DNA from 2 places in the Desulfocurvus sp. DL1XJH-121 genome. Region 2 is predicted to be linked to the other one. Evidence: predicted binding sites of a transcription regulator. Region 2 holds the regulator's gene; the other holds the start of a gene.
The links. Region 2 encodes sigma-54, which starts transcription at its own class of promoters, with help from an activator protein. Its sites were predicted from a motif close to CTGGCACGGNNNNTGCTT; they were not measured.
Positions count from the first base shown of each region.

Region 1: the regulator sigma-54 is predicted to act here: its motif matches at 2,395-2,412, upstream of nifJ (pyruvate:ferredoxin (flavodoxin) oxidoreductase).

Region 1 covers NZ_JBTVWW010000015.1:47,818-51,729, reverse strand. The annotation lists gene ACYYG1_RS11485 (hybrid sensor histidine kinase/response regulator) at 1-644, shown strand, start outside; gene ACYYG1_RS11480 (sigma-54-dependent transcriptional regulator) at 628-2,103, shown strand; gene nifJ (pyruvate:ferredoxin (flavodoxin) oxidoreductase) at 2,503-3,912, shown strand, end outside.
Region 2 covers NZ_JBTVWW010000007.1:27,629-31,540, reverse strand. The annotation lists gene rapZ (RNase adapter RapZ) at 1-147, opposite strand, end outside; gene ACYYG1_RS06560 (PTS sugar transporter subunit IIA) at 152-601, opposite strand; gene hpf (ribosome hibernation-promoting factor, HPF/YfiA family) at 605-1,141, opposite strand; gene rpoN (RNA polymerase factor sigma-54) at 1,243-2,691, opposite strand; gene lptB (LPS export ABC transporter ATP-binding protein) at 2,902-3,624, opposite strand; gene ACYYG1_RS06540 (LptA/OstA family protein) at 3,624-3,912, opposite strand, start outside.

The sequences.
Region 1 (3,912 bases), on a different contig from region 2:
GCTACGCCAAGCTGGTGGTGGCCGACGACGGCCCGGGCATCCCCCAGGATATCATGGACAAGATCTTCGACCCCTTCTTCACCACCAAGGGCAAGGCCGAGGGCACGGGCCTGGGCCTGGCCGTGGTCCTGGGCATCGTGCGTGGCCACCAGGGGGCCATCGAGGTGGAGAGCCGCCCGGGCTACACCGCCTTCACCGTGCTCATCCCCGAGCACGCGGGCGAGTACGAGGCCCGTTCCGAGGTCGGGTCGGATCTGGTCCAGGGCTCGGGGCACCTGCTCTTCGTGGAGGACGACGAGGACCAGTTGGAGGCCGTGCCCCGCGTGCTGGAGAGCCTGGGTTACACCGTGACCCCGGCGCCCAACGCGGCCGCGGCCCTGTCCATTGTGGACAGCGACCCCGACGGCTTCGATCTGGTGATCACGGACTTCGACATGCCCGTGATGAACGGGCTGGAGCTGGCCCGGGCCCTGGGCAAGGAGATGCCCGGCGTGCCCGTGGTCATCGTCACGGGCCGCGAGCGGGCCGTGGAGCATGCGGGCGCCATGGACAACGTGAGCCGCATCGTGCTCAAGCCCTACGACAGGACCACCATAGGCATGGCCATCCGGGAGGTGTTGACGAGCGATGAGCGATCAAACTGAAACCTTCGGGCGCATTCTGGTCATCGACGACGACCCCGAAGTCTGCGAAACCATGCGCAGCCTGCTGGGCAGGATGCTTCTGGAGAGCGAGACGGCCGGGTCCCTGGGCGAGGGACTGCGGGTGCTGGCCGAGGGCCAGTTCGACCTGGTCTTCCTGGACGTGCGCCTGCCCGACGGCAATGGCCTGGACGCCCTGCCGGACATCAAAGCCATGCCCGGGGCCCCGGAGGTCATCATCCTCACGGGCCAGGGCGACCCCGACGGCGCGGAGCTGGCCATCCAGGGCGGGGTCTGGGACTACCTGGTCAAGCCCTCGCCCATCAAGCAGACCATGCTCAGCGTGCAGCGGGCGCTCAAGTACCGCCTGGAGAAGCAGGGCTCGTCGCCCGTGGCCCTGAACGTCAGCGACCTCGTGGGCCGCAGCCGGGAGATGCGCCAGGTCTACGACTTCATCGCCCAGGCCGCGCGCAGCCACGCCGGGGCGCTCATTAACGGAGAGACCGGCACGGGCAAGGAGCTCACCGCGCGCATCATCCACGACAACAGCCCGCGCGCCGTGCACCGCTTCATGGTGGTGGACTGCGCGTCCTTCACCGAGACCCTGGTGGAATCCACCCTGTTCGGCCATCGCCGGGGGGCCTTTACGGGCGCGGAAAAGGACCGTACCGGCCTGGTCAAGCTGGCCGACGGGGGCACCCTGTTCCTGGACGAGGTCGGGGAGATGCCCCTGGCCGTGCAGAAGTCCTTTTTGCGCGTGCTGCAGGAAAAGCGCTTCCGCCCCGTGGGCGAGACCCGCGAGGAGAAGAGCGACTTCCGGATCATCGCGGCCACCAACCGCAACCTTGAGGACGAGGTGCGCAAGGGCAATTTCCGCGAGGATCTGCTCTTCCGCCTGAAGACCATGAGCATCACCCTGCCGCCCCTGCGCTGCCGCAAGGACGATATCCGGCACCTGGCCGTGTATCACGTGGGCAAGCTCTGCGAGCGCTACGAGATGCCCGAAAAGGGCTTTGGCTCGGACTTCTTCGACGTCCTGGACAGCTACGACTGGCCGGGCAACGTGCGCGAGTTGTTCAACGTGCTGGAGCGGGCCTTCGTGGCTGCGGGCCGGGAGAGGACCCTCTACGCCATGCACCTGCCCAACGAGGTGCGCATCAGCGTGGCCAAGGCCAGCCTGGGCGGCAAGGCCGCCCCGTGCGAACCGTCCTCCCGGGCGGAAGGGGAGGGCGGTGCGGAGCCCGTGGCCAGCCCCCCGGCCATGGACACCGTGGACGCGCTCCTGGCCAGGTCCACGCCCACCCTCAAGGAATTCAAGTCCATGATGGAAGGGCGTTACCTTGAGCAGTTGATCACCATGTATGAAGGGGACTTGAAGTCCATACTGGAAGTTTCCGGCCTGTCGCGGTCGCATTTCTACGCTTTGCTCAAAAAGAATGACATTCAACTCAAGCAGGAATAAATAACATGAAGAGACCCAGGTCCAGTCTGGTTTTCCGGACAGGACCGTGGATTCGAAAAGCAGAAGATTGCGGCTGTCGCCCTGGTGGAAAGTCTTTTTTTGCGTTTCACCCCTTGGAATGCGCCTTTCACCGAATGAACGCTTGCGACGGGGCGTCGGCGCTGGTTTCATGCCGGGGCCGGGGCTTCTTTTGTCCGATTTGCCGGACGGAATGGGTTGCGAGTGATATATGAATGGGGTACTGGTTGCGCGTTCAAACGGTCGCCACGGCGGGCCCTTGTGAATCTGAGGATGGCACGGATTTTGTTTGTAAACCCCCGATAATGGGGCCGCCGGAGCGAACCGGTATGCATGTCCGGTGACGACAATTCGTCATGTCAATAAAAGGAGAAGTCAGGTATGTCCAAGAAAATGAAGACGATGGATGGTAACACAGCCACGACGCATATTGCCTACGCAATGTCGGACTGTGCCGCGATCTATCCCATCACCCCCTCTTCAACCATGGGCGAGGTGGCCGACGAGTGGGCCGCCCAGGGCCGCGAGAACATCTTCGGCCAGAAACTGTTCATCCGCCAGATGCAGTCCGAGGCCGGCGCGGCCGGCGCGGTGCACGGCTCCCTGTCCGCGGGCGCGCTGACCAGCACGTTCACCGCGTCCCAGGGGCTGCTGCTGATGATCCCCAACATGTACAAGATTTCCGGTGAGCTGCTGCCGGGCGTGTTCCATGTGTCCGCCCGCGCCATCGCGGCCCACGCCCTGTCCATCTTCGGCGACCACCAGGACGTCATGGCCTGCCGCCAGACCGGTTTCGCCATGCTGGTGTCCAACTCCGTGCAGGAAGCCATGGACATGGCCCTGGTGGCCCATCTGTCCGCCATCGAGTCCAGCGTGCCCTTCATGCACTTCTTCGACGGCTTCCGGACCTCCCACGAGATCCAGAAGATCGAGGTCATCGACTACGAGGACATCAAGAAGATCGTGAACTGGGAGGCCATCGAGGAGTTCCGCGCCCGCGGCGCCAACCCCGAGCGCCCCGAGATCCGCGGCACCGCCCAGAACCCCGACATCTACTACCAGGGCCGCGAGGCCGCCAACCCCTTCTACAATGACGTCCCGGCCATCGTCGTGGATAGCATGAAGAAGGTCGAGTCCATCACCGGCCGCAGGTACCGCCTGTTCGACTACGTGGGCCATCCCGAGGCCGAGCGCGTGATCATCGCCATGGGCTCCGGCTGCGAGACCATCGAGGAAGTGGTCAACCATCTGGTGGCCGGCGGCGAGCGCGTGGGCCTGGTCAAGGTCCGCCTGTTCCGCCCCTGGTCCTCCGAGGCGCTCCTCTCCGTGCTGCCCGCCACCGCGAGCACCATCACGGTCCTGGACCGCACCAAGGAGCCCGGCGCCCTGGGCGATCCCCTGTACCAGGACGTGTGCACCGCCTTCATGGAAAAGGCCGAGATTCCGACCCTGGTGGCCGGCCGCTACGGCCTGGGCTCCAAGGAGTTCCGCCCCGCCATGGTCAAGGCCGTGTTCGACAACATGAAGGTCTCCCAGCCCAAGAACAAGTTCAACGTGGGCATCGAGGACGACGTGACCAACACCTCCCTGGAGATCGGCGAGGTTCTGGACACCACTCCCGAGGGCACCGTGCAGTGCAAGTTCTGGGGCCTGGGCTCCGACGGCACCGTGGGCGCCAACAAGAGCGCCATCAAGATCATCGGTGACAACACCGAGATGTACGCGCAGGGCTACTTCGCCTACGACTCCAAGAAGTCCGGCGGCATCACCGTGTCCCACCTGCGCTTCGGC
Region 2 (3,912 bases):
GACCGTGGGCGGCAGGCCGTCCACGGTGAGGAAGCCCAGGTCCTCGAAGACCTTGAGGGCCGTGGACTTTCCCGCGCCGGAAAGCCCGGTGAGGATGATGACGGGAAACGTCGATGCTTCCGCCGCCTGCGCTCCCCGTTCGTCCATGCCCCTAGGCCCCCTTCACCAGACGCCAGAGATCCTCGGCGTCGTCCGCCACGAGGAAGGCCTTGCGGAACTGGTCGTCCTTGAGCAGGCGCGAGATGTGGGCCAGAACCCGCAGATGCATCCCGGCCACCTGCTCCGGCGCGAGCACCAGGAAGAAGATGCGGCAGGGTTTGTGGTCCAGGGCCTCGAATTCCACGCCCTCCTCGCTGCGTCCCACGGCCACCAGGATGTTCTCGATGTTCTCGAGCTTCCCGTGGGGGATGGCGATACCGTCCCCGATGCCCGTGGTGCCGAGCTTCTCGCGCTCCTGCAACACAGCCAGGGCGGCCTTCTGGTCCAGGCCCTGCTCCCGCTGCGCCACCGCAGCCACAAGCTCGGCCAGGACCTCAGTCTTGGTCCTGGCCGAGAGTGTGGGCAATACCAAATCCTTATCCAGCAAATCTCCAAGCTTCATTCGCTACATCCCAGGGTCGATGAGACCGTAATCGCCGCTCTTGCGGTTGTAGATGACGTTGACGCGATCGGTCTCCGCGTTGAGGAAAACAAGAAACTCATAGCCCTTGGACTCCAGCTGCATGGCGGCCTCGTCCACGTTCATGGGCTTGGGCTCGTAGGAGTCGGTGGCCTGGATGGCGGGCACGCGCTCGCCCTCTCCGGAATCGGAGAAGCTGATCACGTCCATGCGCACGGATCCGCGCTTGCGCCTGATGTCCTTGGCCTTTTCCCGTGCCTTGCGCACCTGGGCGTCCAGCTTGTCCAGCACCAGGTCCACGGTGGAATACATATCCTCGGACTCTTCGTTGGCGGACAGGTTCAAATCGTCTCCCGTGAAAACCACATCGGCCTTTTGCCGGAACTTGTCCACGGACAGATTGACCAGAAGGGAGGCGTTTTCCGTCCTTGCGTACTTGAAGAGCTTCTCGAAACGATTCTTGGCGTACTTCTTCAGATGGTCGGAGGGTTCGAAATTCTTGAAGTTGAAATTGATCTGCATGGGCGTCCTCCTAACTTGAGGTGAAGAACACCGGGGATTCCCGGTCATCTTCAGTGTAGGACGAAACCAAACCAAAATAAAGGGACCAGGAGGCGGGCAGATCAAAAAATCTGTTTGCGCTTGGAGGACGAAAGAATACCCAGTGCGCTGCGGTACTTGGCCACGGTGCGCCGGGCGATGTTGATCTGCAGGTCGTCCTTGAGCATGTCCGCCAGCTTTTCGTCGGACAGGGGCCTGCGCGGGTCCTCCTTGTCGATGAAATCCTTGATCATGGCCTTCACGGACTCGCTGCCAACTTGGCTGCCGTCGTCCAGGTCCAGGGCGCTGTTGAAGAAGAACTTCAGCTCGAACACGCCGTGGGGCGTGGACACGTACTTGCTGGTGGTGATGCGGCTGATGGTGGACTCGTGCATCTCGATGTCGTCGGCCACGTCCTTGAGGATCAGAGGCCTGAGCTTGCGGACACCGTGGCGGAAGAACTCGCCCTGGAAGCGCACGATGCTCTCCATGACCTTGTACAGGGTGCGCTGGCGCTGGTAGAGGCTCTTCATCAGCCAGACCGCCGAGCGCATGCGGTCCTGCATGTACTCCTTCTCGTTGGAGCTGCGGGTCTTGACCGCGTCCACGTAGTAGGGGCTGATCTGCAGCCGGGGCATGCCGTCCTCGTTGAGCACGATGACGAACTCGCCGTCGTACTCGTACACGAACACGTCGGGGGAGACGTACTGCGGCTCGCTGCCAGCGAAGGAAGACCCGGGCATGGGGGCCAGGCTCTTGATGACGTCCAGGTACGCCTTGAGCTCGTCCATGGAAAGCTTGAACTTGCGCGCGATGGGCTTGTAGCGGCGCTTCTCCAGGTCCTCCAGGTGGTCGGAGACCAGGGAGACGAGAATGGGGTCGTCCAGGCCCAGGGCGTCCATCTGCACCAGCAGGCATTCGCGCGGGGAGCGCGAGGCCACGCCCAGGGGGTCGAAACGCTGCATGCGCAGGATAACGGATTCCACCACCTGGGGGGAGACCCCGCAAAATTCGGCCAGTTCGTCGGTTTCGGCGCGCAGGTAGCCCAGGCCGTCGAGGTTGCCGATGACGACCTCGCCCACGGCGGCTTCCTCGGGGGTGAAGTCGGAGAGCCTGAGCTGCCAGTCCAGATGGCTTTCCAGGGACGGCTTGGAGGACAGGCGCGCCTCAAAGGACATGCCCTCCTCCGGCGTCTCGTACTCCCGCATCTGGACCTGTTTGGCCGTGGAGGAGAACTCGCCGAGGTAGCTTTCCCACTCGGCGCTCTTGATGAGCTCCTGCTCCACGTTCACGGGCTCGGAATCCCCGCGGGTCTCGGACGGCGTCTCGGCGCGGTCCTGGACGGCCTCGCGGGCCTCCTCGGACATCTCCTCGGGCTTTTCCTCCAGCAGGGGGTTCTCCAGCAGCTCCTGCTGGACCATGTCCACCAGTTCCAGGCGCGAGAGCTGCAGCAGCTTGATGGCCTGCTGCAGCTGGGGGGTCATGACCAGCTGCTGAGAAAGCTTGAGTTGCTGTCTGAGTTCAAGTCCCATATCGAGGAGTACGCCTTCCCTATGCGGAGTATGCCCGCGGTTCACTCAAAGGCGCCCGGGAAACCCCCCGGGCTGCCGCGCCGTGAGCCGAATGTGAAATACCGAACGCTCCAGACCCGGACGCAGGGTGACCATGCCATAGTCCGTCGAACCTTGCAACACCGATGGCAAGGTTTTTGAATGTAAATTTAGAAATGTGAAAACAAGATCTTAGAGACTGAAGCCTTCGCCGAGATAGACTTTTCTCGCCTTCGGGTCTTCGATAATTTGCGCAGGGGTGCCGGCCAGAATAATCCGGCCTTCGTACACGAGATAGGCCCTGTCACAGATGCGCAGGGTCTCGCGCACGTTGTGGTCGGAGATAAGAACGCCAATACCCTTCTCCTTCAATCCCCGCACGATGCCCTGGATGTCGTCCACGGCGATGGGGTCGATGCCGGCGAAGGGCTCGTCCAGAAGCATGAATTTGGGGTCCAGGATCAGGGCCCGGGCGATCTCCAGCCTGCGCCGCTCGCCACCGGAGAGGTGCATGGCCTTCTGGTCCGCCAGACGGGTGATGCCCAACTCCCTGAGCAGGGAGTCGGCCTTGGCCTTCTGCTCCGCCGGGGTGAGGCGCGTGTGCTCCAGGATGATCTCCAGGTTCTGGCGCACGGAGAGCTTGCTGAACACCGAACTCTCCTGAGGCAGGTAGGACAGGCCCAGGCGCGCCCGGTCGTGCAGGGGCAGGCCCGCCAGTTCGTGGTCGTCCAGGCGCACGTGCCCGCCGTTGGGTTTGACCAGGCCCACCAGCATGTAGAACGTGGTGGTCTTGCCCGCGCCGTTGGGGCCCAAGAGGCCCACGACCTCGCCCTGCTCCACGTTGAGGCCGATGTCGTGCACCACCTCGCGCTGGCCGTACCGCTTGAGAAGCGCCTCGGCGCTGAGCACGGACACTACTTCTTCCCTTCCTTGCCGGAATCCTTGCCCTGGTCCGCCGGGGTGAAGAACACGGCCTCCACCTGGGCGTCGCGGGTGCCCTCGACCTCGCTGCGGTTGTCCTTGAGATACAGCCGGATGACCCGGCCCGCGATGGTGTTGCCCGCGTCCACCAGGCGCGGGGAATCCTCCATCACCAGCACCCCCGGCTCCACCTTGTAGGTGGCCTTGCCGCAGAAGCCCTCCTTGCCGTCGCGCAGCAGGCGAACCTTGCCCGTGGCCACGATCTTCTCCACCTCGCCGGGG